DNA from 3 places in the Paenibacillus sp. FSL R7-0652 genome. Region 1 is predicted to be linked to each of the others. Evidence: riboswitches for the same ligand, from Rfam matches in the RefSeq annotation. Region 1 holds a riboswitch; each other region holds the start of a gene.
What was found. A riboswitch is a leader RNA that binds a small molecule or an ion and turns the genes downstream of it on or off. The one in region 1 is predicted to bind cyclic di-AMP.
Positions count from the first base shown of each region.

Region 2: linked by a shared signal. The riboswitch ahead of MKY97_RS16400 (3D domain-containing protein) and the one ahead of MKY97_RS00140 (ubiquitin-like domain-containing protein) in region 1 are both predicted to bind cyclic di-AMP.
Region 3: linked by a shared signal. The riboswitch ahead of MKY97_RS06835 (hypothetical protein) and the one ahead of MKY97_RS00140 (ubiquitin-like domain-containing protein) in region 1 are both predicted to bind cyclic di-AMP.

Region 1 covers NZ_CP152001.1:30,300-34,513, forward strand. Annotated here, with positions in the region: gene MKY97_RS00135 (TatD family hydrolase) at 63-830, shown strand; cyclic di-AMP (ydaO/yuaA leader) riboswitch at 1,072-1,324, shown strand; gene MKY97_RS00140 (ubiquitin-like domain-containing protein) at 1,593-2,777, shown strand; gene rnmV (ribonuclease M5) at 2,932-3,477, shown strand; gene rsmA (16S rRNA (adenine(1518)-N(6)/adenine(1519)-N(6))-dimethyltransferase RsmA) at 3,491-4,214, shown strand, end outside.
Region 2 covers NZ_CP152001.1:3,703,383-3,707,596, reverse strand. Annotated here, with positions in the region: gene MKY97_RS16410 (ABC transporter substrate-binding protein/permease) at 1-1,220, shown strand, start outside; gene MKY97_RS16405 (amino acid ABC transporter ATP-binding protein) at 1,207-1,929, shown strand; cyclic di-AMP (ydaO/yuaA leader) riboswitch at 2,199-2,393, shown strand; gene MKY97_RS16400 (3D domain-containing protein) at 2,396-3,067, shown strand; gene MKY97_RS16395 (polysaccharide deacetylase family protein) at 3,242-4,048, opposite strand; gene MKY97_RS16390 (hypothetical protein) at 4,204-4,214, shown strand, end outside.
Region 3 covers NZ_CP152001.1:1,549,094-1,553,307, forward strand. Annotated here, with positions in the region: gene MKY97_RS06820 (urease accessory UreF family protein) at 1-655, opposite strand, end outside; tRNA gene MKY97_RS06825 (tRNA-Leu) at 1,156-1,238, shown strand; gene MKY97_RS06830 (glutathione peroxidase) at 1,427-1,903, opposite strand; cyclic di-AMP (ydaO/yuaA leader) riboswitch at 2,294-2,469, shown strand; gene MKY97_RS06835 (hypothetical protein) at 2,588-3,016, shown strand; gene MKY97_RS06840 (HAD family hydrolase) at 3,166-3,864, shown strand; gene MKY97_RS06845 (Nramp family divalent metal transporter) at 4,067-4,214, opposite strand, start outside.

The DNA.
Region 1 (4,214 bases):
TTCAAAATTCTAATGCATATAATCGGTATTCGATTTTCGACATGAAGGGAGAAATAAACACTATGTTATTCGACACACATACACATCTCGATGCACCACAATTCGACGAAGACCGAGAGGACATGATCCAGCGGGCTGTTGATGCAGGCATTACTCGTATGATCAACATTGGCTTTAATCGGGAGACGATTCCAACGACGATGAAACTGGCTGAAACGTATGACTTCATCTATGCAGCTGTAGGCTGGCACCCGGTGGATGCAATCACGATGCAGGAGGGTGATTTAGAATGGATTGCATCTTTGTGCAAACACGAAAAGGTGGTAGCCATTGGTGAAATCGGTCTGGACTATCACTGGGACACCTCACCTAAGGAAATACAGCACCGCGTATTACGACAACAAATTGCATTGGCACGTGAATTAAATATGCCCATTGTCATCCATAATCGGGATGCCCATGAGGATATTGTACGTATTTTGCGTGAAGAGAAAGCGAGTGAGGTTGGCGGTGTGATGCACTCCTTCTCAGGCAGCTGGGAGACGGCGAAAATGTGTCTGGAATTGGGCTTCCATCTTTCTTTTGGAGGGCCAATCACATTCAAGAATGCGAAGCAGCCTAAAGAGGTGCTGGCCAAGGTTCCGATGGATCGATTTTTTCTAGAAACAGACTCCCCTTATCTTACACCTCACCCTTATCGTGGAAAGAGAAATGAAACAGCGCATGTACGTCTGGTTGCTGAAGCCGCTGCGGAAATTAAAGGCATTTCGGTGGAGGAAATTGCTGCAATAACCACCAAAAATGCCATGGAACGATTTGGGATTCGGTAAAAAAAGGAGTAAATCAGGTGAAAAAGGAAGCTAACGAGAGGTAATTTGCTCTTTGATTCGAATTATTGAAGAATATTACAATATTTTAACCAAATATTTAGAAAAACGTACTTGATCCATGCTTTACAACATGCATCAAAACAGGATATCATCTTTTCAGTGAATTGTTGTGCGGAAAATTGGACAGATGTTCGGGGGATGAACAAAGGGACACTTTCCGATAAGACAACATTACTTTCATGAATCAATCTCGCTGAGTCTCCGTTAATGGAGAGCGGGGGAACCAATAGGGCTTAAACATCGGTGAATGCAGCCGATGCGCATCGTTCGCTGACCCAAAACAGTGGAATGTTCTGCGAAGCCGTATTTGATTTCTTCTTTGGGTCTCGGGGTGAATTCAAGGGCGTCCGCCATGAGCGGGTGACCTGAGATAGGGCGGCTCTCTTTCGCCCGAACCCGACAGCTAACCTCGCAAGCGGAAAAAGAGAGGCAACCTCGTGCATGAATTTCCGATATTCAAATCATTCGGAAGCCACGAAAGAGTCTCTTACACTCTTTCTTTGGCTTTTTTTGTTTTGAATAAAAGAAATAGAGTCATCATACGGTAAGTATTCAGGAGGATGACATCATGCTGCGAAGAGGGGTTCATGGTGCAGGACCGATCATTACCTCTGATCTGTGTTCTGTAGAAAATTTGGTATAGTCGCGTCAAAGACATCATGCATTACTTTAGACGGCGAGGCTATGAAGGAGGACGGAGAAGTGGGCAGATTCCAACCAGAAGAGACCCATGAGTCACGATCATCCAGTAAGTCTTTCGCGTTGCGGTGGAAGCATGAGAACTTGCGTCAAATGGCACTGATCGCGATATTCTCAATTGCGCTTGCAATCATGATCTTGTTAGTCGTTTACGGTCAGGCCGGGAAGCAGATTTCACTGGTTATTGACGGCAAAGCTCAAGTGGTAGAGACTCGTACAGGAATGCTTCAGGAAATGCTGGAGGAGCAGTCAATCACAGTCAGCCCTCACGACAAGGTATCCATGCCCATGAATGGGGCGATTACGGACGGAGACCGAATCGTTATTGAGCGGGCCATCCCAGTTAACATTACGGCAGACGGAGACACCAAGACTCTGTATACAACCGATTCATCGGTACAAGATGTAATTCAGCAATCAGGTATTGAAGTTGCAAAGCATGATAAAGTGTATCCAGCGCTCGGAACTACTGTAAAATCGGATATGAAGATTCGTGTAGTGCGTGTAACAAAGCGTACAGTGGACGTGAAGCATCCGATTGCCTACAAGGTTGTCAAAACAGCAGATCCTAGTTTGTTCCAAGGGGATAATCGTGTAGTAGTGAAAGGTCAGGAAGGCACACTTGTGCAGCATATCGAAAAAGTGTTTCAAGATGGAGAACTCGTCTCCAAAAAAATGGTCGGCAAAACGATTGCTTCCAATCGTGTAGACAAAGTTATTGCAGTAGGTACAAAAGCGAAGCCGGTTGAGAAAAAGCCAGAGGTTCAATTGGTATCGGCCAAAACTTCGAAAAGCAGCAAAACAGCAGTATCGAACTCGAAGAAAACATCTGCCTCGGGCAGCAAGGTGATTACGGTCTCCGGGAATTCTTTTAAATATTCTAAAGTTCTGAAAAATGTATCCATGACAGCCTACTCTGCTGAAGAGCCAGGCATTGGTACGAAGACAGCTTCCGGTACTCGTGTAACGGAAGGCCGCACTATCGCAGTTGATCCGAAAGTCATTCCAATTGGCTGGTGGGTATACATCGAGGGCCTAGGCTTCCGTCGTGCGGAAGATACCGGTGGTGCGATTAAAGGCAACAAAATTGATGTTTATTATGACAGTGTGAAGCATGCCCTGAATTTCGGACGTAAGAAAGGCAAAACGGTATATGTGATTGGACCCGTGAAGCCGGAAGCGAACTAAAATCGTTTTACTTTGAAATGGGAATGCTATAAAATAGTTGCATGAAGATTCATGCGGAATATGCGGCGGAGGAGTCTGAATTCAGTCTCCTCCGCCGTTTGGCAGAGAAGAGGATATTCCTCTTCTTTTTGCGTTAGAAAGGAAGAATTGGAACATGATAAAAGAAGTAATTGTTGTGGAGGGCCGTGACGACACGGTAGCCATTAGAAGGGCCGTTGAAGCAGACACGATCGAAACCGGAGGTTCTGCTATTAATCAGCGTATACTGAAGCGAATTGCACTTGCTCAGGAGAGACGGGGTGTCATCATCTTGACAGATCCGGACCATGCGGGTGAGCGTATTCGTAAAATCATTGCCAATAAGATTCCAGGCTGCAAACATGCGTTCATTCCAGAGGCAGATGCGACACGTAAAGGGGATATCGGCGTTGAGAATGCTTCACCGGAGGCCATACGTCATGCTCTGGCACGTGTACACACATCCTATGAAGGTGCACCAAGTCTGATTGATTGGGAAGACCTCATTGAGGCAGGACTGATTATACACCCGCAAGCTGCAGCAAGACGCATGGAGATGGGCAACCTGCTGGGGATCGGGTATTGCAACGGCAAACAGTTTCACAAACGGCTGAGTGTTTTCCAGATTACAAGAGAAGAGTTCTCCGATGCATTAGCGCAAATCGAACGTGAAGGATTGTGAGGTTATGAAAGACATGGAACAAACCGTTGAAATTGCAACACCCAAACGCACTAAGGAAATTATTCAGAGGCATGGATTCTCCTTTAAGAAGAGTCTGGGACAGAACTTCCTGATCGATCAAAATATATTGAACAAAATCGTGGGCGCTGCCGATTTGGACGAGTCCAAGGGCGCTCTGGAGATTGGTCCGGGGATTGGAGCTCTTACGGAGCGCCTCGCGCGTGCGGCTGGTCCTGTTACGGCTGTGGAAATTGACCAACGTCTGCTGCCGATCCTTGGAGAGGTCATGGAGCCGTATCCCAATGTACGCATTCATCACGGAGATGTTCTTAAGCTGGATCTGGCTGCGCTGTTTGCATCAGACTTCGCTTCGGTTGATAAAGTAAGTGTTGTTGCGAACCTTCCCTATTATGTAACGACGCCAATCATGATGAAGCTGCTGGAAGAGAAGCTGCCTGTAGACAGCATCGTGGTCATGATCCAGAAGGAAGTAGCTGAACGCATGGCGGCGGCACCAGGTTCCAAGGATTATGGAAGTCTGAGTATTGCCGTGCAGTATTACAGTATGCCGGAACTGGTCTGTGTGGTACCGCCTACCGTATTTATCCCGCAGCCTAACGTAGAGTCAGCAGTTATTAAGCTGAAGGTTCGTGACCAGCCTCCAGTGCAGATTCCGAACGAACAGCATTATTTTGAAGTCGTGCAGGCTTCGTTTGCGCAGCGGAGAAAAACAATCT
Region 2 (4,214 bases), 3.0 Mb from region 1:
TTATTGAAGATATGGGATTTGACGGTTTGCTGCCTGCGCTGCAGAGCGGTCGCGTAGATTTGGTCATCTCAGGCATGACACCGACAGATGAGCGGAAGAAAAGTATTGATTTTTCTGAGCCGTACTACAAATCCAAACAAGTCATTATGATCCGCAATGTGGACAAAGACAAATTTCCGGACATGAAGTCTTTGGAGAATACCAAAATCGGTGTACAAAAAGGCTCCATTCAGGAATCGATTGGACAGAAAATTCCAGGCGCGAAGCTCACTTCTCTGGATAAAATCTCCGATATCGTGCTGCAGCTTCAAACGAAACGTGTCGATGCGGCGATTGTCGAGGATACGGTGGCTGCTGGTTATCTGGATGATATTATCGGTTTGGCAGCCGCAGTTCCGGATGAAGAGCAGGTTGAAGCGGCAATCGGGATTCGCAAAGGCAATACAGAGCTGCTGACCGCAGTGAATCAAACGCTGGAGCGTCTGAAAAGCGAAGATAAAATCAACCAGATGGTAACGGATGCGAGTCTCCTGATGGCGGATAAAGTGAACAAATCACAAAATATTTTTGAAGTATTCTGGCAGTATAAAAGCTTCTATGCAACAGGTGTGGGATATACGCTGCTGTTATCGGCTCTCGGTGTCCTGTTCGGGGTAATCATCGGTTTGATTATCTGCCTGTTCCGTCTTCATAATCTGGCCGTTCTGCGCTGGATTGGTACAGCTTACGTAGAAGTCATTCGAGGCACGCCAATGCTGGTTCAGCTCATGATTATCTACTATGGGGTGTCCTTGACCTTTGGCATCAACTTCTCCGCACTGCAGGCGGGGATTATGACACTCTCCATCAACAGTGGTGCGTACCTGGCCGAGATTTTCCGTGCAGGGATTCAAGGCGTGGATCGTGGTCAATTGGAGGCTGCTCGTTCACTCGGTATGGGCAGAGGTGATGCGATGCGTTATATCATTTTGCCGCAGGCTTTCAAAGCCGTACTTCCGGCAATCGGTAACGAGTTCGTGACCATCATTAAAGAGTCATCCATTATCTCCGTCATCGGTATGGTGGATATTATGTATCAGGCAAGTGTAGTTAAAAACATTACGTACCAAGGAATGAATCCATTCCTTATTGCGGCAGCGATCTACTTCGTCATGACATTCATTTTGTCCAAGCTGCTGGGTCGATTGGAAAGGAAGTTGGGTGCAAGTGATAGACGTTAGACAATTATACAAATCATATGGCAAAAATGATGTGCTGAAAGGCATCGACGTATCCATCGGTAAAGGTGAGGTCGTCGTAGTGATTGGTCCTTCGGGTTCGGGTAAAAGTACATTCCTGCGCTGTCTGAACCTTCTGGAGCAGCCGACATCGGGACAAATTAATTTTGAAGGTGTTTCCATTACCGATCCCAAGCACAATATTAATGCTACGCGAGAAAAAATGGGCATGGTATTTCAGCATTTCAATCTGTTTCCGCACAAAACGGTGCAGCAAAACATTACGATTGCGCCAATCAAGGTAAAGAAGCAATCTGCAGTTGAAGCAAACAAAATTGCCGATGATCTTCTGAAAACGGTTGGTTTGGCTGATAAAAAAGATGTATATCCTAATCAGCTGTCTGGTGGACAGAAGCAGCGGATCGCAATTGCAAGAGCCCTGGCGATGCAGCCGCATGTTATGCTGTTTGATGAGCCCACATCTGCACTGGACCCGGAGATGGTTGGAGAAGTACTGGAAGTTATGAAACGTCTTGCCGAGGGCGGCATGACCATGGTCATCGTTACCCATGAGATGGGTTTTGCGCGTGAGGTTGGTGACCGGATCCTGTTTATGGATGGCGGGGTTATCGTTGAAGAAGGTACGCCTGATGAAGTTTTCGGTGCACCGAAACATTCGCGTACACGTGATTTTCTCGCAAAAGTACTCTAAATCATCCCGCTTCCTGGAGTGGATTTATAGCAAAAGCAGCGTTAACGGCAGAGGTCCGCTAACGCTGCTTTTTTGCATTTCACATAAGAAGGAATGAAATCAGGGCTTCAAAACAAAATAAGTAACGTTTCTGTTACCCATGTAAGAGATAAACGGACTGATTAAAGGATGTGAAATTCTGGAGTTATCTTACAAATCCCGGAGGACCAAAGAAGATCGGTCGCTAATTGGTAACATTTACTACAGCTTAGGGTTACAAAATTGTGATATATTGAATGCTGCCGAAACTTCCGAAGTGGAAGTGTGGGGGATGTAACAGTGCAGACGTGTCAGTTCATAAGAACGGCGCGCCGCTAGGGGTGAATTAGGGTACATAATGCTTCAGCATGTGATTTACAGCCTATAGGGTGGATTCCTCCATCCGAATCCGACAACTAACTTCGCAGGCATAATGAGGAGGAAGACCATGTTTCACAAAAAACGTATAGCCAAGACAGCCATTGCATTACTGACATCCGTACTGTTGATTCAAACCGTTCCGGTTCACGCGGAATCGATTCATACAGCTAAAGAGGGGGATACGTTCTTCACCCTATCCAAACAGTATGGTATTGCCATGGACACATTAATTAAAGCCAATAAAGACATTTCACCGTATAACATCTATGGTGGTCTGAAAATTACAATTCCAGGTCAGGAAAATAAAGCGCAAGCAGCCCCGGTTCAGATGAAGTCAGAGGAAAAACCGGTTACAGCAGCGAGTCTGGATGTAAGCGCGGATACTAAAGTTGTCCAAGCCTGGGGTAAAACATTTGACTATAGTAAGACCTTAAACGTGAAAGCTACAGCATATTCCTCAGATGCTTCCGAGAACGGGGGCTGGGGAGCAGTTGATTATTTTGGCAACCCGCTGGAACTGGGCACGATTGCAGTAGATCCGAAGGTGATTCCTTTTGGAACCAAAGTTCTCGTGACGGGGCATACGCACCCGGGACTGCCTAAACAGGCTTTCGTTGCTACTGCTCTGGATGCAGGGAGTTCCATCAAAGGCAACCGCATCGACATTTTTATTCCGGGAAGTAAACAGTTCGTAAGTTCATTTGGTTTTCAGGATATTGAGCTTTACATTTTAAAATAAAAAGTAAAATTGACTTAACTCCCTAGATTCTTTGATGGGATTCAGAGAAAAATGATACGCTAACATATAGAGGGTGTTCTTTGGTTGTTGTCATGAATGAGTAAGATTCATGGTTACCGATAGGAACACCCTGTATTTTTATCTATACAATCAGCTTTAAGGCTGCCGGGTGTCTTATTGTTTTTCCTTAGGCAGCTGCAGCATCTCGTCCAGCGTGACCAGTTCATAACCTCGATGTCGCAATTCCTCAATGACATCTGGCAGGGCCTCCACTGTACCTTGGAGATTAGAGCCTGTACCTCCGCCTGCATGCTGCAGTACGATGGAGCCGGGTTTAACCGTTGACAGAATATTATGTTTCACTTGTTCCTTGGACAGCCCTTTCCAATCCAACGAATCCACATTCCAGTTGATAATGCTGTAGTGCTGCTTGGCGGCCCAGCGCAGCTGTTCCTCGTTAATATCTCCATAAGGTGGGCGAATCAATTTGGGTGTGTAGCCCGTCAGTCGCTGAATGATATCCCCGGTATGTAGAATCTGTCTGCGAAAAGCAGTCATCGATAACTTGCTGAATTCGGGATGGTTGTAGCTGTGATTGCCTACAATATGTCCTTCTTTCACCATACGTTTCACCAGATTTGGATGTTTTTCCGCCCGACTGCCTACCACAAAAAAGGTTGCGCGAACCTTATATTTTTTCAAGACATCCAGTACCTGCGGCGTAAACCTCGGGTCGGGTACGTCATCAAAAGTCAGTGCAACCTGTTTGGTCGACGGGCCATTTGTCTTGAAAGTATCCGCATATTTCTGACGCAGTTGACCTAAAGTCAGCTGTTCTTCTCGATCATTGGCGCTGGATGCAGGTGGATCAAGCTCGGGCAGATTAGGTATGTGATTTGCTGAAGCAGCCGCGGGAGGAACCAGGTAAACCCCAAAACATATAACCATAACGAGTGCTGGCATAACGAGGCGTTTAAACATTGGACGGCCTCCTTTTTTCAGAAATTTCGTTCTTTATGGTATGCCCTTCACGAGAACCATTTATGCGAATGTGAGAAGTTTCATTGTGTAGATCAGGTTATGAAAGTCATAATTCCACCATATATCATATAAAGAGAAGGCTAGGTGGAGAGACGATGAGTACATA
Region 3 (4,214 bases), 1.5 Mb from region 1:
GGAACAAGGGCTTCATAGACAGGGATGCGGGGGGCATATGTCCATCTGGAGAAGAGGTGCTCACGGTCGTCCATTCCTTCTCTAGGTCTGTGGTCAGACGACCCAGCAGTTCCTTGGTGACTTCTTCAGTTAGAGGGATAACTTTGGAGGCTTCGGATATACAAGCATACATGGCTGAATGCAGGTAACCGAGAACCGCCTCTTCGACGGGGATGTCAAGGTGGTGGTTAATCCAGGCGTGAACGGTAGGGAGGCAGCCAACGGAATTGTATTTTGCGAAGATCTGTTCAAGCGGGCTGAAGTCAATCCACGGATGCAGGGCGCGCGAGAGTTTGATTAAACGTTTGCCTATAGCTGATGCTTGTTCTCGAAGTTCAGCGGGTGTGCGCTGTACATGGACCAGTTTGTCGATCAAAGCGACACGCCAGGTGTCCTTATGATCTGTTGCGGTGTAGATGCCTTTGATCGCCATGCCTTCAAGACGCACAAGACTAGGGTGAAGCTGGCATCGCATGAACGATTCGATATCCTCGGCAGTACGTATGGAGCCTTCCTTGATATGGGTGTTCATGCCGAAGAGATGGGAGAACCCTCCAACCTGCACAGAGGGATCAAGCAGTTTCGCGTAATCGAGAAGCTTATTCCCACGATTCAAGATCTTTCGCCTCCTGTGTACAGTTGTGTAAATTTTCCTAACTTGATAAAGGTTTTTTTGAAAATTTGTGTGTAAATCCGAATTATATGATATATATTTTCACATAATAATCGGTGTTTTGTCAATAGTTAACAGAAAAAAAGACGTTTGTATAGGCCTGGTAAGTATTTTGTGTTATATAAACTTACACAAGCTTATTTGTGATAAAATAATTTGATTCTTCTAAAGTTCCTATTTCGAAAACGGATGGATTTACTCCGTCTTCGTGTGGCCTCTTTTTCGCAATCAGATTAATGTTATGTGCTTACTTCAGAGTTATGACAAAAATTTGCGCAGTTAGATGGAATTTGAGCAGTTAAATGAAAAATGAAAGGAGAAAGGAAGCTGAGTTGTATAAAAAGAAGTGTTATATTCAGGCTGCACAAGAAAATCTAGATAATTGCTTTACTTTTAAATAAGATTCCGGTATAATCAATTCTGTTGCCGATAATTTACGACATGCGGTCGTGGTGGAATGGCAGACACGCTATCTTGAGGGGGTAGTGGGCGTATGCCCGTGGAGGTTCGAGTCCTCTCGACCGCATTATATGAAGAGATACCTGAGAAGCTTTCCATAATGGAAAGCTTCTTTTCTTTGATCAGAACTGAAGTTCCGCAGCTCAATGGAACGTTCTGAACTAGTTGAAGCGGGTACAGCGAAAAAAAGCCATCCTGAAGCCTGAGCCTTGGCTCTTTGGTTTCGGATCGCTTTTTCATTTTATAAAATATAGTTTATTTCAACAAAGCCTCAATATCCTCTTGAATTTTGTCTGGTATCGTCTGCGGAGCATATCGTTTCACTACTTTCCCGTTCTGGTCAACCAGGAATTTGGTGAAGTTCCATTTGATTGCTTTCGAGCCGAGCAGGCCGGGTGCTTCTTTGGTAATATGTTGGAAAAGTGGATGGGCGCTGGAGCCATTGACGTCAATTTTTTCAAACATAGGGAAGCTGACACCGTAATTCATCTGACAGAACTCGGCAATATCATCGGAGGAACCTTTCTCCTGCGCAAACTGATTGCTTGGGAACCCAAGCACTTCAAACGGAGCATCCTGGAATTTATCCTGCAGCTCCTGCAGGCCCTTGAATTGAGGTGTGAGACCACACTGACTTGCTGTATTTACTATTAACAACACTTTGCCGCGATACTCGGACATCTCAATCTCTTGTCCGCGAAGGGTGTTTACTTTGTAATCATAAACTGACATAGGGATCGCCTCCATCATCTTGTTCTAGATACATTCATTATATTTTATGCAATTAAGTAATGCAAAACTTATTTGGCTTCTGCGTTGTTATGACCATCCTTGGTGTGTAAGATCGACGTAAGATTGAAATCGTTGTGAAATGTGATGATCCATTTTTGTGCGGCAGAGAATTAGACAGCTTGGAAGAGTTGGATAGCGTATAACCTCATTGTAAGCGTTATTATTGAAGATTATTGCCGGAAATCTGACGATTCAGTGATCTGGCCGCACTTTACATCATCATGGCACAGGTGTATGATTCATAGCGTAATTTGAATTTTAATAAATTTATACCTGAAAAACGAAACAAACGATAATATCGATCGGTTCTTTATTCAAGATGTACGAACGATGTTTTAATCGCTGAGTTTCCATTCATTAAGGGTGGAAAACGGGGGAACCAACAGGATGGGCTGTATTACAGCAGCAGACATCCATGGGGTGAATTTTCCGGTGACAGCCGGAAATAGGGCGACTCTCGCGCCCGAATCCGTCAGCTAACCTCGTAAGCGTTAAAGGGAGAGGCAGCAAACCGCACGCTGGTTCATGGCGTTTTCGTCATGGATTATTTAAGAAGCGTTTCGGAGGCCTTGGTCCCCCACGCTTCTTTTTTGTTGTCTTTTCACGCCAAGGGAGGAACGAACAATGGATAAAGAGATGATTTTGGTGACGGCTCCGAATGAAGCTGGACGTAAATTTGTGAAATTGCTGATGTACAAAAAAATGCCTTTTGCCGTTCTGACGAATAGTGCTGGTGAGGAGCGCAAACTTCGCCAGATTGGCGTAGAACATGTGATCCGCATGAATACGGCAGCGGCTGAAAAATGGTTTTTGCCGCAGGGCAGTGTAGGGAATGTATTTATTTTTGAAAATAGTCTGAACTTGACCTGCCGTTATCTGCAGATTTGCCGGTCATGGACATCCAAGTCCCTGTGTGTGATCACAGAGCAGAGCCATCCTAAAGGGATTTATCGGGGGATGGGGGCTGACAAAATCGTGTATTCATTGAACGGAGAAGTCGGTTTCCTTCTCAACAGCTGCAGCAAACAGGAAGCTGAAGTCAGCAGCTTATGATTGAGATTGATTCGATGTAAGACGCCTGCTATAATTGCAGCTATAGACTAACGGAATTTGAGGAGACTCATGCTTGTCGTGGGTCTTCTTTTTTTATGGATACAGTATGCAAGCTAGGGGTGACCTGCGGCTTATGAGGAGGAATCGGCGTGCCGGATATTGCCGGATTGAAGTGGTTGTTTTTTGATGTGGGGGATACGCTGGTGGATGAATGGGAGCCGGTAGACGATATCATCGGTCAATTCGTTCGTGAAGCTTGTGCTTATGGCTATCCAGTGAAAATTGAAGCGGTACGAGAGCTGTTTGCATCCTGTTATCGTAATTATGAACAGTGGCCAATGAAAGCTGCAATACGTACATATATTCATGATGAAGATCACCGCAAGCAGATTCAGGACAAGCTGAAATTCCGCAAAGAACTGGAGCGGCCCTTCCCTTCGGCGGCCAAGGTGCTGGAACGGCTCTCACATTACTATCGTATTGGCATCATAGCCAATCAGAGTCCTGGAACTGAGACTCGGCTGGAGAGTTACGGACTTCGGAAGTATGTCGATGTTCTGGCCTGTTCAGCGGAAGAAGGCGTGTCCAAGCCGGACCCGGAGCTGTATGCGGTTGCGCTGAAACAAGCTGGATGTGCTCCAGAAGAAGCGGTGATGGTCGGAGACCGAATCGATAATGATATCATACCAGCACGCAGCCTGGGCCTGCATACCATCCGTATTTTACAGGGATACGGAAGGTTTCAGCCCGAAACGTCGGAAGATGAGCGGGCGGACTGGACTGTTGAATCACTGGACGAACTGCTGCCCCTGCTCATACCTGATGACGATGCAAGTAAACCTATATAACGATCTGGTCGATGAGATCGGATTCGAGGTATAGGTGTCTGGGTGGCTTAACAAAGCAAAGACACCAAAAGGCTGATGCGCCCGTGTACTGCGGCACATCAGCCTTTTTTTATTTTGGAATGATATAAGCCTAAATCCTTTTTACACAGAAACGTTGATTGAAAGGAACAACCTGAAAAGCGAAGCGTTCGCCTTATATAGGTTAGAACAGCATGATGGTCTGGATAATGAGATATACATTCAGCACAACGATGATGGCAGCAATGATCCAGGAAACGATTTTGAGCCAAAGTTTGTTGACAAAAGGTCCCATGCTTTTTTTGTCGCTTGTAAACATGACAAGTGGAATG